2 regions of the Streptomyces sp. URMC 129 genome follow, and region 1 is predicted to be linked to the other one. Evidence: riboswitches for the same ligand, from Rfam matches in the RefSeq annotation. Region 1 holds a riboswitch; the other holds the start of a gene.

Region 1 (4,406 bases):
CGCGAACGAGGACGGCGCGACGGGCCTGTGCGAGATGGCCGACACGGCCGCCCGGAGCGCCGCCGCCGCGCTGGAGGAGACGCGGGCGGCCGGGGAGGAGATCCCCCGGCGGTCGTTCCCGGAGAACTCCCTGGCCCGCCTGGACGCCTGCACCCTGCTGGACGCCGACGCGCTGGCCGCCGTCATCCCCGGCGTCGACGTCACGGAGCCCGAGCCCGGGTTCGCCCACTGGAAGTGCGCGTGGTCGAGCACCAGCGACCCGCTCCGGGCGGTGGTGCGCTTCGACCAGAACGACGCGCTGAGCGGCGACGACGGCCGGCCCACCCTGATCGGCGGGCGCGACGCCTTCGTCACCCCGCTCGGCGACGGGGACGGCTCGTGCACGGTCCGGGTGGAACACCGCTCCTTCACCGGACGGCGCGGTACGGACAAGACGGAGATGCTGCGCGTGGCCGTCATCACGGAGGACCCGGGGCACGCGTCGGGCGAAGAGCTGTGCGAGACGGCCCTCACCCTCGCCACCTCGGCCACCGCGGCCCTCCCCCCGCCCTGACGGCCGGTCGGCGCCCCGCCGTCAGTACGCGGAGAGGGCCACGGGGCGCTCACTCCTCGGTGAACGCGGTGTACTCGTCGGCGGTCAGCAGGTCGGGCTCGCCCGCCGTGTCGTCCACGCGCACCTTGAACAGCCAGCCGGCCGCGAACGGCGCGGAGTTCACCAGGGCGGGGTCGTCCACCACGTTCTGGTTGACCTCGGTGATCTCGCCCGACACCGGCGCGTACAGGTCGCTGACGGACTTGGTGGACTCCAGCTCGCCGCACGGCTCGCCGCCCGTCACCGTGGCGCCGACCGCGGGGAGGTCGACGTAGACGACGTCGCCGAGGGCGTTGGCGGCGTAGGCGGTGATGCCGACCGTCGCCACGCCGTTCTCGGCGGGCGACAGCCACTCGTGCTCCTTGCTGTAGCGCAGGTTCCCGGGGTTGCTCATGGTGCTTCTCCTGGTCGGTGGCGATGGCGGTGGGGCGTCACGTCACGCCCTCACTTCTGGCGCTGGTAGAAGGGCAGGGCCACGACGTCGAACGGTTCGTGGCTGCCCCGGATGTCGACGGCCACACCCCCGGTGCCCGGCGCGGCGTGCGCCGGGTCGACGTAGGCCATGGCGATGGGCCTGCCCAGGGTCGGGGAGGGGGCACCCGAGGTGACCCGGCCGATGACGGCGCCGCCGGCGTCCACCACCGCGTACCCGGCGCGCGCGACGCGGCGTCCGCGTGCGACGAGGCCGACGAGCGCGCGCGGCGGAGCGCTCGCGGCGCGTTCGGCGGCGGCTGCCAGCCGTTCGCGCCCGACGAAGTCGCCCGGCTTGTCGAAGCGCACGACGCGCCCGAGTCCGGCGTCGAACGGGGTGGTGGCGGTGGTGAGTTCGTGCCCGTACAGCGGCATGCCCGCCTCCAGGCGCAGCGTGTCGCGGCAGGCCAGGCCGCACGGCACCAGCCCCTCGGGCCGCCCGGCCTCGGTGAGCGCCCGCCACAGCGGCTCGGCGTCCCCGGGCGCGCAGAACAGCTCGAAGCCGTCCTCGCCGGTGTACCCGGTGCGGGCGATGAGGGCGCGGCGGCCGGCGACGGTGCCGGGCAGGCCCGCGTAGTACCGCAGCCCCGCCAGGTCGGCGTCGGTCAGGCGGCCGAGGACGGTGGGGGACTCGGGGCCCTGGACGGCGATCAGGGCGTACGCGTCGCGGTCGTCGCGCACGGCCGCGCGGAATCCGGCGGCCCGGCCGGTCAGGGCGTCCAGCACGGTCCCGGCGTTGGCGGCGTTGGCGACGACGAGGTACTCGTCCTCGGCGAGCCGGTAGACGATCAGGTCGTCCAGGATCCCGCCGGCCGCGTCGCAGATCATCGTGTAGCGGGCGCGGCCCACGGGCAGCGCGGAGAGCAGGCCGACCAGCGCGTGGTCGAGGAACGCGCCCGCCTCCGGGCCGGTGACGGCGATCTCGCCCATGTGGGAGAGGTCGAAGAGCCCTGCGGAGGTCCGCACCGCCTGGTGCTCGGCCCGCTCGCTGCCGTAGCGCAGCGGCATGGACCAGCCGGCGAAGTCGGTCAGCGTCGCGCCGAGCGCGCGGTGCACCGCGTCGAGGGCGGTGGGGCGGGGGGTGCGGGCGGTGTCGTCCGTCATGGCTGGCTCCAGGATGGCGGAAGGGGGACAGGGGCGGGGCGTCCCCTCCCCATCTGTCATCGGCACCTGAGAGGTTCGCCGCGACCCTGCCGGGCGGCGCGGCTTGCACCGTGGGTGGGGCCCGTACCGCGTCGCCGGGGCCCGGCGGCGGACGGCCCGCTTTCCAGATTCGCCTTCCGCGCGCGGTATCGGGGCCTGAGAGATTCAAGGGAGGACTTGCTCCTTCGGCGCCCCGGCGGACCGGGGACTCTCCCGCGCATGGTCGAGCGGCCAGTATGTGATTGTCCTGATGTCCTGCTCGCACATCATCGCATGAACGGTCGCAGGGGTGCCGCCGGGTCATCCGGCCGGGCGGACTCAGCCGTTAGGGTGGTGACGGACGGACAGGACCGGGGAGACAAGGGGTCGACGGGGATGAGCGTGCCCAGGCCGGGGGCCGGCTACGGCGGCGGCTGGCCGAGCAACGAGCTGGAGGAGGCCCTCGCCACCGCGCTCGGCGCGCGGGACGCGGGACCCCGGCTGCTCCAGGTGCTCTCCCGCAGCTCCGTGTGGATCCCGCTGCCGGAGGGCGGCGGCCCGGAGAGCAGGTCGCTGGACCTGCCCACCATCGACCTGGGCGGTGGCGTCTATGTGCCGGTGTTCAGCTCCGCCGAGCAGCTCCACCTGGGCGGCGCCTCGCATCTGTCGTTCGCCGTCGCGCCCGCCTGGGAGTTCGCCCGCGGGCTGCCGCCGCAGGTCGGCATCGCCGTCAATCCCGGTGGCACGGTCGGCATTCCGGTGCCGCCCTCGGCCGTCGCCGAGCTGTGCCGCGCCACGCCGGGCGAGCGCACCCCGGGCGTGCCGTCCGGCGCGCGGATGCGGCTGTTCCAGCCGGACTGGCAGGAGGAGCCGGTCGACTTCCTGAGCTCCGCCTCGGCGGAGCTGTCCGCGCTGTGGTTCGTGCGGACCGCGCGCCGCGGGCTGGCCAGCGCGGAGGGCGGCCCGCCGTCCCTCTTCATCGGCGTGGAGCTGGAGGACCTGGACGAGAAGTCCCGCACCGCCGTCAACGACGCGCTCGGCCGCGCCCTGGCCGCGCGGCCCGTCGTCTGGCCGGTGCAGCTGGTTCTGCTGGATGCCGCCGATGACCCTGTGGTGGACTGGTTGCGGGAGTGCGTGCCCCCCTTCTACGCCCGGAACGCGTGAGCGCCCGGTACCCGTCCGCGTGGTCCCTGGCTTCCGGAGCCGCGGTGCCGGGCATGTGAGGGGTGGCTGACGGGCACAGGTGCATCCGAGGTGCGAGGAGGTCCGCCCCCTGTGAGTGCGGGACGAAGCGTCGAGGAGCTGCTGCCCCTGATCACGCCCGACCGGCTGGACACCTACGAGGAGCTGCTCGCCGCCCTGGCCCGGAGCGAGGTCTGGATGCTGCTGTGGCACGGCGGCCCGGGAGAGCCGGAGGCGCGGTACGGCAGTGTGGAGGTCGCGGGCCACGGCTACGCGCCGGGTGTCACCTCCGAGCGGGAGCTGGTGGCCAGCGGCTGGACGCGGCGGCACGAGGTCGTCAGCGGCCGGGACATCGCCGCCGCCCTCTACCCCGAGCACTGGGGCCTGTGGCTCAACCCGCACACGCCGGGCGGCGGGCTCGGCATCCCGTGGCTGGACCTGCGCCGGATCGCGGGCGGCCTCGACCGGCTGCCCGCCGGGCCCTTGCGGATCACCGAACCCAGCGTCCGGGCGGACGCGTTCTACGAGCGGCTCGTCGCGCTCGCCCGGCGCACGCCCGTGCTGCGCAGCCTGCGGCGGGCCTGGGTGCGGCCGGCGCTCGGCCCGGCGTACCTGGTGATCGGGCTGGACGTGGACGACCCGGGGGAGCGGACCGCGGCGGCGGTGCGGTGGATGATGAGCCAGGCCATCGAGGCCGTGCCCGCCGGGCTGCCGGTCGGCACGGTGGCCATGGCCGACGCCTACGACCCGGTGGCGATGTGGCTGCGCGCCAACGCCCGCCCGTTCTACGACCGCGACACTCCCGGCCCGCCCGCCCAGGACCCGGGCGGGCTGCGCCAGCACGGGTACGGCTACCCGCGCCCGTACTGAACCGCTGGTTTCGCGTGCCCACCGGGGGTTACCCGTCACGGTGCCGCCCCGGGCCCACGGAGGTAACCTGGCGCTCAGACTTCGCAAAAATGGACGAAAGCTCCGAAAGGGGACGCTGTATGTACGCCATCAAGAGCACGCTGCCGGACGCCACCCTCAAGATCGTCGG
Region 2 (4,406 bases), on a different contig from region 1:
CGCGTATCTCGTCCCGCGCTTCGGGGTCTACCGGGGGATCAGCGAGATCGTGATGGGCCTGCTGGCCGAGCTGTCCCCGCTGGTGGAGCCGCTCAGCCTGGACGAGGCGTTCGTCGATCTGGCGGCCGGCGGCACCGCCGCCACCGGCGGCGAGGCGCGCCGCGCGGGGGAGCGGCTGCGGGCCCGGATCCGGGAGGCGACGGGGCTCAGCGGCTCGGTGGGGCTGGCCGGCTCCAAGATGCTGGCCAAGATCGCCTCCGAGCGGGCGAAGCCGGACGGACTGCTGCTCATCGAGCCCGGCACCGAGCGGGAGCTGCTGGCGCCGCTGCCGGTGCGGACGCTGCCCGGCATCGGCCCGGCCACCGCCGAGGTGCTGCGCAGGGCCGGTATCACCACCGTCGGGGAGACGGTGCGGGCCGGGGAGGCGGAGCTGCTGCGGCTGCTGGGCAGGGCGCACGGCGCGTCGGTGCACGCCATGGCGAACGGGGTGGACGAGCGGCCGGTGGTGGCCGACCGGGACACGAAGTCGATCTCCGTGGAGGACACCTTCGACGTCGACGTCACCGACCGGGCGCGGATCCGGTCCGAGGTGGCGCGGCTCGCGGACCGCTGCGTCGCGCGGCTGCGCGCGGCCGGGCGCTCGGGGCGCACGATCGTGCTGAAGGTCCGGCGGTACGACTTCTCCACCCTCACCCGCTCCGAGACGCTGCGCGGCCCGACGGACGACCCGGTCGTGGTCCGGGAGGCGGCCGACCGGCTGCTGGAGGGGGTGGACACCACCGCGGGGGTCCGGCTGCTGGGCGTCGGGGTGAGTGCCCTGGCCTCGTTCACGCAGGAAGACCTGTTCGCCCAGGCGGTGGAGGGGAGCCGGGAGGCGGCGGCCGAGCCGGAGCCGGAGGCGGGCAGGCCGGCGGAGGCCGGGCCGGAGGCGCCCCGGCGCTGGCTGCCGGGGCTCGACGTGGCGCACGAGCGGTACGGGCCGGGCTGGGTGCAGGGCAGCGGACTGGGCCGGGTGACCGTGCGGTTCGAGCGGCCCGGGTCGGAGCCGGGCCGGGTGCGGACGTTCGCCGTGGACGATCCGGAGCTGGCGCTCGCCGAGCCGCTGCCGCTGGCCGCCGCCGGGGCCGTTCAGGCCGTTCGGGCGGGTCAGTCCGTCCGGTCGGTCCGGTCCGGACCGTCGCCCGGGGAGGCGAGCCGGCCGAAGTCCTCGTCGGCGCCCTCGTCCCCGGCGCTGGGCACGTCGAGCCCGTAGTGGTGGTAGAGCCGCAGCTCCTGCTCGGGGGAGAGGTGGCGCCCCACCCCGAAGTCGGGCGCGTCTCTGATCAGCGCCCGTTCGAACGGCACCCGCAGCGCGTCGTCCACCAGCTCGCTCGGCTCCAGCGGCACGAACGCGTCCCGGGTGAACAGCCCGGTGCGCACCGCCGCCCACTCCGGCACCCCGGTGGCGTCGTCGAGGTACACCTCGTCCACCGTGCCGATCTTGGTGCCGTTCCGGTCGAACGCCTTGCGGCCGATCAGGCTCCGGGGGTCGATGTCGGTCTGCACGGTTCCTCCAACCGATCGCCACTCGTCAGGAAAAAGTCCTCTATGACATACGTAAGAGCACAATCCGCCCGCTGGCCAGTCGAGTGGCTCCCCCGTACCGCGCGAAGGGGGCGCTGGTAGGCTCGAAGACGGTTGACGACCTCGTGCGGGAGAGTCCCGGTGTCACCCGGCACCGGGCGCCGAAGGAGCAAACCCTCCCCGGAATCTCTCAGGCCCCCGTACCGCGCGAGGGAAGCCACTCTGGAAAGCAGGACGGCCCGCGGACCCGCCGGATCCGCGTCCGGCCTCACCGACGGTGCAAGCCGTGCCGCGCGAGTGACACGGCGAAGCTCTCAGGTCGACATGACAGAGGGGGAGGCCCGTCAGGCACGGCCGCCTGGCACCCCCGCGGGTCGTCGCGACCAGGAGGAGCCTCCGCAATGAACGTCCACCGCATTCCGTTGTCCGCCCTGGAGCAGGGCACGCCCTTCGCCGCCCGGCACATCGGCCCGGACGCCGCCGACGTGGCGAAGATGCTCGCCCACGTCGGCTTCGGCTCCCTGGACGAGCTGACCGCCGCCGCGGTGCCCGAGGCCATCCGCTCCACCGACGCGCTGCTGCTGCCCGACGCCCGCGACGAGGCCGCCGTCCTCGCCGAGCTGCGGGCGCTGGCGGCCCGCAACACGGTGCTGGACTCCATGATCGGCCTGGGGTACTACGGCACCTTCACGCCGCCGGTGATCCTGCGCAACGTCATGGAGAACCCGGCCTGGTACACCGCCTACACGCCCTATCAGCCGGAGATCTCGCAGGGCCGACTGGAGGCGCTGCTCAATTTCCAGACCGTCGTCACCGACCTCACCGGCCTGCCCGTCGCCGGCGCCTCCCTCCTCGACGAGGGCACCGCCGCCGCCGAGGCGATGGCCCTGGCCCGCCGGGTCGGCAAGGGCCGGGGCGGCGTCTTCCTGGTCGACGCCGACTGCCTGCCGCAGACCATCGCCGTGGTACGGACCCGCGCCGAGCCGACCGGCGTCGAGGTCGTCGTCGCGGACCTGGCCGACGGCATCCCCGGGGAGGTCGCCGAGCGCGGCATCTTCGGTGTGCTGCTCCAGTACCCCGGGGCCTCCGGCGCCGTCCGCGACCCGCGCGCCCTCATCGCGCGCGCCCACCAGCTGGGCGCCGTCGTCACCGTCGCCGCCGACCTGCTCGCCCTCACCCTCCTCACCCCGCCCGGCGCCCTCGGCGCGGACATCGCGGTCGGCACCAGCCAGCGGTTCGGCGTCCCGATGGGCTTCGGGGGGCCGCACGCCGCCTTCATGGCCGTCCGCGAGGGCTATGCCAGGAGCCTGCCCGGCCGCCTGGTCGGCGTCTCGCGCGACGCCGACGGCCGCACCGCGTACCGGCTCGCCCTCCAGACCCGGGAGCAGCACATCCGGCGCGAGAAGGCCACCAGCAACATCTGCACGGCGCAGGTGCTGCTCGCCGTCATGGCCGGGATGTACGCCGTCTACCACGGGCCGGACGGCCTGGCCGCCATCGCCCGCCGCGTCCACCGCTACGCCGCGCTGCTGGCCGCCGGGCTGCGCGACGGCGGCGTCGAGGTCGTGCACGACGCGTTCTTCGACACCGTCACCGCGCGGGTGCCCGGACGTGCCGCGGCCGTGGTGGCGGCGGCCCGCGAGGCCGGGGTCAACCTCCGCCTCACCGACGCCGACCACGTCGGCATCGCCTGCGACGAGACCACGGGCCGGGCGCAGCTCGCCGCGGTGTGGGCCGCGTTCGGCGTCGCGGGCGACGCGTTCGGCGTCGACGCGCTGGACGCCCGCACCCCCGACGCGCTGCCGGAGGCGCTGCTGCGCGCCGACGAGTACCTGACGCACCCGGTCTTCCACCGGCACCGTTCGGAGACCGCGATGCTGCGCTACCTGCGCCGGCTCGCGGACCGCGACTACGCGCTGGACCGCGGCATGATCCCGCTGGGCTCCTGCACCATGAAGCTCAACGCCACGGCCGAGATGGAGCCGGTCACCTGGCCCGAGTTCGCCGCGATCCACCCCTTCGCCCCGGCCGGCCAGGCCGAGGGCTATCTCGCGCTCGTCCGGGAGCTGGAGCAGCGGCTCGCCGAGATCACCGGCTACGACGCGGTGTCGCTCCAGCCCAACGCCGGCTCCCAGGGCGAGCTGGCCGGGCTGCTCGCCGTGCGCGCCTACCACCGGGCGGCCGGCCAGCCGCAGCGCACCGTCTGCCTGATCCCGTCCTCCGCCCACGGCACCAACGCCGCCAGCGCGGTGATGGCCGGCATGAAGGTCGTCGTCGTCGCCACCGGCGAGAACGGCGACGTCGACGCCGAGGACCTGCGTGCGAAGATCGCCCGGCACGCGGACGAACTGGCCGTGCTGATGGTCACCTACCCCTCGACGCACGGCGTCTTCGAGGCGGACATCACCGGCATCTGCGCCGCCGTGCACGACGCGGGCGGCCAGGTGTACGTGGACGGCGCCAACCTGAACGCGCTGGTGGGCCTGGCCAGGCCGGGCCGGTTCGGAGCCGACGTCTCGCACCTGAACCTGCACAAGACGTTCTGCATCCCGCACGGCGGCGGCGGACCCGGGGTCGGCCCGGTCGCCGTCCGCGCCCACCTGGCGCCGTACCTGCCGGGGCACCCGCTCCGGCCCGAGGCGGGTCCGGCGGGCGGCGGCGGGGGCCCGGTGTCCGCCGCGCCGTGGGGATCGGCCGGGATCCTGCCGATCTCCTGGGCCTATGTGCGGCTGATGGGCGCCGCCGGGCTGCGCCGCGCCACCCAGGTCGCGGTGCTCAGCGCCAACTACGTCGCCAAGCGCCTGGAGCCGCACTACCCGGTGCTGTACACCGGACCGGGCGGG

What was found. Region 1 has a riboswitch for glycine ahead of gcvT (glycine cleavage system aminomethyltransferase GcvT). Riboswitches for the same ligand answer to the same signal wherever they lie in the genome.
Region 2: it holds a riboswitch for glycine, as region 1 does, so the genes downstream of both, gcvP (aminomethyl-transferring glycine dehydrogenase) here and gcvT (glycine cleavage system aminomethyltransferase GcvT) in region 1, are expected to answer to the same signal.

Annotation. Positions count from the first base shown of each region.
Region 1 covers NZ_JBPQTQ010000083.1:12,902-17,307, reverse strand. Annotated here, with positions in the region: gene ACSNOC_RS17910 (protein kinase domain-containing protein) at 1-553, shown strand, start outside; gene gcvH (glycine cleavage system protein GcvH) at 603-986, opposite strand; gene gcvT (glycine cleavage system aminomethyltransferase GcvT) at 1,037-2,167, opposite strand; glycine riboswitch at 2,341-2,432, opposite strand; gene ACSNOC_RS17895 (enhanced serine sensitivity protein SseB) at 2,582-3,349, shown strand; gene ACSNOC_RS17890 (enhanced serine sensitivity protein SseB C-terminal domain-containing protein) at 3,461-4,237, shown strand; gene ACSNOC_RS17885 (Dps family protein) at 4,357-4,406, shown strand, end outside.
Region 2 covers NZ_JBPQTQ010000026.1:27,824-32,229, reverse strand. Annotated here, with positions in the region: gene ACSNOC_RS08130 (DNA polymerase IV) at 1-1,252, shown strand, start outside; gene ACSNOC_RS08125 (PRC-barrel domain-containing protein) at 1,147-1,545, opposite strand; glycine riboswitch at 1,682-1,779, shown strand; gene gcvP (aminomethyl-transferring glycine dehydrogenase) at 1,965-4,406, shown strand, end outside.